2 regions of the Amycolatopsis sp. NBC_01480 genome follow, and region 2 is predicted to be linked to the other one. Evidence: riboswitches for the same ligand, from Rfam matches in the RefSeq annotation. Region 2 holds a riboswitch; the other holds the start of a gene.
What was found. Region 2 has a riboswitch for thiamine pyrophosphate ahead of OG371_RS08025 (thiamine ABC transporter substrate-binding protein). Riboswitches for the same ligand answer to the same signal wherever they lie in the genome.
Positions count from the first base shown of each region.

Region 1 (3,410 bases), 660 kb from region 2:
GCGTCGGCCGCGGCGCCGTTGGCCGACGCCAGATCGGCCGCGCAGACCAAGCCCGCGATCACCGCCGCGATCGTCGACGGCGAGTACCCGTCCTGCTCCTCCCAGCGTTCCTGCTGGGTGTACGGCGAGGCTTTTCCGTTGTCCGCGCGGTAATCCAGCAGGAAATCCGCCGCCTTCTTCACGCCGGGCCACATGTCGGCGCGCCCCAGCTGCTGCGCCAGCACGATCGGGAACGCCGTCTCGTCGAGCTGCACGGACGTCCAGTACGGCTTGCCGTCGACGTTGCTGTTCTGCGGCAGGTGCCCGTCCGGCAGCTGCTGGGTGCCGAACATGTAGTCGACGGACCGGTTCGCGGCCGCGCGGTCGCCGGCGGCCAGCAGCCCGGTGGCGATCTGGTAGAGGTCACGCGGCCAGACCAGGTGATACGTGCCCGACGGCGAGTACGCCGGATCGTTGTTCCCGAACCGCCACGGCATGCTCGGCGACGCGATGAAGGCACCCGGGTGGTGCTTGTCCTCGCTCGCCGCCAGCGTCAGCACGGACGCGGTGTAAAGGTCCCGCTCGCTCCCGGTCTTCAGCGACGACGGCGGCCGGCTCACCGTTCGCAGATAGCCCGACCAGCCGCGGTCGTACGCGCGTTCGGCGTCACGGAAGCCGCGCCGTTGCGACGCTTGGGCATTGGTGACCGCGGCGGCGCTGTTCGCGCCCATCCCGAGCGCGAGCGTGACGTGCCGCGACCGCACGCCGTCGGCGGCCGTCTGCCCGGTGAGGACCACATTTCCCTTGCCGGCGCTGGCATACGGCGTCAGCCGGCGGGTCTTGGCCAGCTGCGTGATGCCGTCGGACGCGCCGTCGTACCCCACGCTCGTGCTGGTGAACGACGGCGTCGCGGTCAGCGCGGCCGCGGTCTTCACGTCGCTCGCGGTGAGCAGCGGGCCGGACGCGCGGGCCGAGTCGTCGGAGCCGTCGTTCGTCAGGTCCGGGTCGGCGACGGCGTACAGCTGGTACAGCCGCCCGGTCAGCGACGTGAAGTCGACGTCCACCAGCACACTCGCGCGGGCCGGGTCGGTCACGTAGGTCTTGCGCAGGCGCCAGCGGTGCTGGTCGTCGGTGATGGTCTGCTCGTAGGTCAGGCTGTCCGAGTCGACGCGGCGCACCTGCTGCGCGCGGGCGGACGAGTCGACGGTCGCGAAGCTCCGCCCGTCGCTGACCACCAGCTCCAGCGAACGGACGCTCGGCGTGGACAGATCGGGGTAGTAGACCTCCGACATCCGCCCGGCCTGCAGGGTGAACCAGATGTCGCTGCCGGCCTCGCGGGCGGTGCCGAAGCCGGTTTTGTTCGCGGGCAGCCAGCTCGGGTGCGTGCCCGGCGCGCCGGGTGCGTCACCCCCGCTGCTGCCGGCGGCGGTCGCGGCGGCGGGGACCAGGCTGGTCACCAGCAGCGTCGCCAGCGCCGGGAGTAAGACTTTTCGCATATCGACCCCAGGTGAGACGTAGCGCGCACAGTTGCGCAAAGCCCTGCGATTGTTACGTCGATCCCTGGCGCTCGCATGGTCCGATCCGGTGAAGAAGCCACCGGCCGCCAAAGTGGCGGGCTTGTGCCGCGCGCCCCCGCCGTGGCATGGTCGGTGGCGCAACCCCAACTCAAAAAACGCGGGAGCTCGCGCCTTGGCGGGCTGAGAGGGTGACTGGTGTCTGTCTGTGGACACCCGGCGTCACCGACCGCATGAACCTGACCGGGTAATGCCGGCGTAGGGAGTGAACGTCGTTGACGACGCTGGAGAACAAGGCCGCCATCACGCCGACCGTGACCACGGGGCCGATCACCGGTTCGCACAAGGTCTACCACCGGACGGAATCCGGCCTCCGGGTGCCGGCCCGGCGGGTCGACCTGTCGAACGGTGAGCATTTCGACGTGTACGACACCTCCGGCCCGTACACCGAGCCGGACGCCAAGATCGACGTCCACAATGGACTACACCCGCTGCGCACCGGCTGGGCCGACGGGCGCACGCACAACACCCAGCTGGGCTGGGCGAAAGCCGGCGTGATCACCCGCGAGATGGAGTTCGTCGCCGCGCGCGAGCGCTGTTCCCCCGAGCTGGTGCGCGACGAGGTGGCGCGCGGGCGCGCGGTGATCCCGGTCAACCGCAAGCACCCGGAGTCCGAGCCGATGATCATCGGCAAGAACTTCCTGGTGAAGATCAACGCCAACATGGGGAACTCGGCCGTCTGGTCCTCTGTGGAGGAAGAGGTCGACAAGATGGTGTGGGCCACCCGCTGGGGCGCCGACACGATCATGGACCTGTCCACCGGCAAGCGCATCCACGAGACGCGCGAGTGGATCATCCGCAACTCGCCCGTGCCGGTCGGCACCGTGCCGATCTACCAGGCGCTGGAGAAGGTCGACGGGGACCCGGAAAAGCTTTCCTGGGAGGTGTACCGCGACACCATCGTCGAGCAGTGCGAGCAGGGGGTCGACTACGTCACCGTGCACGCCGGCGTGCTGCTGCGGTACATCCCGCTGACCGCGCGCCGGGTCACCGGCATCGTCAGCCGAGGCGGCTCGATCATGGCCGCGTGGTGCCTGGCGCACCACCAGGAGTCCTTTTTGTACACGCACTTCGAGGAGCTCTGCGAGATCCTGCGGAAGTACGACGTCACGTTCTCCCTCGGCGACGGCCTGCGGCCCGGCTCCATCGCCGACGCGAACGACCGCGCGCAGTTCGCGGAGCTGGAGACGCTCGGCGAGCTGACGCACCTCGCGCGCGAGCACGACGTGCAGGTGATGATCGAAGGCCCCGGCCACGTGCCGATGCACAAGATCAAGGAGAACGTCGAGCTCGAGGAGCAGCTGACCGGCGAGGCGCCGTTCTACACCCTCGGCCCGCTCACCACCGACATCGCGCCGGCGTACGACCACATCACCTCGGCCATCGGCGCGGCGCAGATCGGCTGGTACGGCACGGCGATGCTGTGTTACGTCACGCCGAAGGAGCACCTCGGGCTGCCCAACCGAGACGACGTGAAGACCGGCGTGATCACGTACAAGATCGCCGCGCACGCCGCCGACCTCGCCAAGGGCCACCCGCACGCGCAGGAGTGGGACGACGAATTGTCCAAGGCGCGCTTCGAGTTCCGCTGGAACGACCAGTTCAACCTGTCGCTCGACCCGGACACCGCCCGCTCGTTCCACGACGAGACGCTGCCCGCGGAGCCGGCCAAGACGGCGCACTTCTGCTCGATGTGCGGCCCGAAGTTCTGCTCGATGCGGATCACCCAGGACGTGCGCAAGTACGCCGAGGAGCACGGTCTGTCCACTGTGGAGGCCATCGAGGCCGGCATGGCGGAGAAGTCGGCCGAGTTCGGCGAGCACGGCAACAAGGTCTACCTGCCCGTGGTCGGTCAAT
Region 1 covers NZ_CP109442.1:2,392,171-2,395,580, forward strand. Annotated here, with positions in the region: gene OG371_RS11315 (glycoside hydrolase family 15 protein) at 1-1,475, opposite strand, end outside; TPP riboswitch at 1,644-1,775, shown strand; gene thiC (phosphomethylpyrimidine synthase ThiC) at 1,769-3,410, shown strand, end outside.
Region 1: linked by a shared signal. The riboswitch ahead of thiC (phosphomethylpyrimidine synthase ThiC) and the one ahead of OG371_RS08025 (thiamine ABC transporter substrate-binding protein) in region 2 are both predicted to bind thiamine pyrophosphate.

Region 2 (3,410 bases):
GCACGCGCGCGAGCAGGTACGCGACCGGCAGGCCGGCCAGCAGGGCGACCACCGTGGACGCCGCCGCGCTGGCCAGGGTGAACCCGGCGAGCCGCCACGTCTGCGGGTCGGCGAGCACGGTGTCGACGCCGCCCGCGGAGAAGCCGCGGCCGACGATCGCCACCACCGGCCAGGCGAAGAACACCGCCAGGAACGCCACGGGCAGCAGCCCGAGCAGCGCGAGCCCGGCCGTGCGGAGGGTGCGCGCCGGGGTCAGGCCCCCATGAGCGAGCGCCATGCACCGATCCACTTCTCGCGGCCGGCCTGTACCTGGTCGGCGGGCAGCGTGGCCGGATTCGAGGGCAGCGGCGCCACCTGCGCCCAGCCCGCGGGCAGGTCGACGCCCTGGCGCGCCGGGTAGACGTACATGTTCGCCGGCACCGTGGTCTGGAACTGCTGGGACAGCAGGAAGTCGACCACCTTCTGCGCCTGCGGCAGGTTCTTGCTGCCGGTCAGCACGCCCGCGTACTCGACCTGGCGGTAACAGGTGTCGAGCAGGGCCTTCGTGCGCGGCTTGCCGTCCGGACCCACCTCGGCGGCGGGCGAGGAGGCGTACGAGACGACGATCGGCCGCGGCCCCTTGCCCGAAGAGCCGGAGAAGTCCTTGGTGTAGGCCTCTTCCCAGCCGCTGTCGACCTTCAGGCCGTTCGCCTTGAGCTTGGTCCAGTAGCCCTGCCAGCCCTGCTCGCCGAACTTCGCGATGGTGCCCAGCAGGAACGCCAGCCCGGGCGACGCGGTGGCCGGGTCCTCGGCGACGGTCAGGTCCTTGTACTTCGGGTCGGCCAGGTCGTCGTAGGTCTTCGGCTCCGCGAGGCCCTTGCTGGTGAAGTAGCCGGAGTCGACGTTCACGCAGACGTCGCCGAGGTCCACGGCGGAGAGCCGGTGCTCGGGGTCCACGGAGTAGCGCTGCGGCCCGCGGTCCGCCTCGGGGCTGGTGTAGGGCTGGAAGACGCCCTCGCCGAGCGCCCGGGAGGCGAACGTCGAGTCGACGCCGTACGCGACGTCGCCGATCGGGTTCGCCTTCGTGAGCACCAGCTTGTTGGTCAGCTCGCCGGCGTCGCCGTATTTGACGACCTTCAGCTTGAGCCCGGACTGGCGCTGGAACGCGTCGAGCACGTCCTGGGGCGCGACGAACGAGTCGTGCGTGACGAGCGTGACCTCGGGGGTCTGCTGGGCGCCGCCGCCCGAGCCGCCGGACAACGAGCAGGCACTCGCCAGCACGGTGACCGTGGCCACCGCCAGCGCCGAGCGTGCGGTCCGCGGATTCATCTGCTGTCCTCCTGCACTGGCCGGCGGCAGGAGAACGAGCCTCCCTGCGCCGGCATGATCCGGATTCAGGTGCGAACGGTCGCGGGTCTACGGGCACCCGCCTCTCAGCCCGGCGTACCGGACTCCCGTGGCAACCGTGCAGCCTAGCCGAGACGGGATCACCATTGGGCACATGGCGAAAATCATGAACGACTCGCAGGCCGACGAGGCCCTCCGAAGCTTCACCGACTGGCACCGCTCGGACGTGACGATCATCCGCACAGCTGAGCTGGCGAGCTTCCCGCAGGCGATCGAGGCGGTAGACCGCGTCGCCGTCCTGGCGGAGGCCGCCGACCACCACCCGGACATCGACATCCGCTGGCGGACGCTCACTTTCCGCCTCAGCACCCACTCCGAAGGCGGCCTGACAGCGAAGGACTTCGCACTGGCCCGCCAGATCGATGAGGTCCTCGCAGCCCTCTGACCAGGTGTGATCTCCGATACCGCGGCAACACCTGGGCCCTTCTCGCGCGTCCTCCCTACGAGGTTTCATCAACGCAGGGAGGACCAGGGGATGACTCAGGCAATCGTGGTGGGAGCCGTCTCATTCGGCTTGATGGTCGCGGCCGCGGGCGGTGTGCTCTGGCACACCGTGCGTAACCGCCGTGATCTCAGCCACAGGCGGTAACACACTCCATGATCGATGCGCTAATCCAGCGGAATATCCGGCACTCGCCCCGCTAGGACACGTCATGAACAGCACTTCCGCCACCCTCTCCACCTCCCAGCGCGCCTGGGTCACGACCTTCGCCACGGCCGTCACCCTGCTGGCGGTCCTGGTGCTCGGCCTGATCGGCTGAGTCTCCGCGCAAGCTGAGCCGTGGGGCCGCTGACAGGGCCGGATTCGCGAAGATCGAATCCGGCACTCCAGAGGCCCCACGTGATCACCGATCGCGCCAGGCCTGACGTGTGCTGAGCGCACCGCTGAGACACGTCAGGGCTTGTCCGGGTGGTCCGCCACCCACGGCCCGAGGTGCTTGACGTAGTCCGCGGGCGGCGGCGGCAATGGCACCTGGGGCGGCCGCTCCGGCACCATCGACTTGGCCAGGTCCCCGCGCCTTCGCCGCGATGTCCTGCACCGCTTCGGGATGCCCCAGCCGGGCGTTGCCGACGATGAAAACACGCCGGCGACCGTCACGGACCGCGCTGACAACCCCGCCGTAACCCGGCTCCCCGGCGAACAGCAGCCGCCCGGCCGGCGCTTCGACGTCCTTCACCAGCCCCTGCATCTCGGCCACCTCGTGGCCGCTTCGCGGGTCGGTGAGCAGCAACGTGGTGCTCCGCTTTTCCCACGCCCGCCAGGGGATCAGCCCACCCAGCTGCTCGACGACCGGCACCCGCTGCCACCGCAGGTGCTTGTAGCCGAACTCCCGCCAGGGGTAATTCGCGAGCACGTTGACGATGCCGTCCTTGTTGTACGCCCGGTCCGGCAGATAGGACTTCCGCACCACCACGCTGTACTCGGCATTGAGCACGTTCGCCTCGACGAACCGCCGGGTCTCGGCATCGGCAAGCGCCGCACCGGGCCGGATGGGGACGTTGATCGTCATGGTCACCCGAGCACCTGCCCGATCCTGCCGCTCTCCCCGGCACCCGCCGGGGGCGGTTCGAAGGACACCGTTGCCGCCATCTGCACGATCATGCCGCGGAACTCCGGCCCGTGCGCCTCGAACGGCGTGGACAGCTCGATGGCGGCCAGCTTGCTCCCGTCGTCGGCCGGCACGTAGGCCTCCAGCTGGAACACCGGCGACGTCGCGTCCTCGGCGACCGGGGGCTGCCCCGGGAAGCCCGGCGTGGGCAACTGCCGCGTCCGCTCGACGAACAGCATCGGCCGGTCCGCCAGATCGAGAAGGTCCACCTGGCCGCGTTGTCCCGCGTCAGCACGGGCCTGGACGAGGTCGGCCAGCACCAGCCGCGGGTTACGCGTTCCCTCGAATTCCTGCAGCGACACCACCAGCGAGGAAGTGACGACGGAGCCGTCCGCCGGCGAGGTGTGGTGGCCGATGCCGCAGTACAGCGAGCCGGCCGCGCCCAGCTCCGACAGCAGCACCGACAGCGCGCCG
Region 2 covers NZ_CP109442.1:1,728,054-1,731,463, forward strand. Annotated here, with positions in the region: gene OG371_RS08020 (ABC transporter permease) at 1-277, opposite strand, end outside; gene OG371_RS08025 (thiamine ABC transporter substrate-binding protein) at 253-1,308, opposite strand; TPP riboswitch at 1,333-1,447, opposite strand; gene OG371_RS08030 (4a-hydroxytetrahydrobiopterin dehydratase) at 1,481-1,771, shown strand; gene OG371_RS08035 (hypothetical protein) at 2,232-2,903, opposite strand; gene OG371_RS08040 (hypothetical protein) at 2,900-3,410, opposite strand, start outside.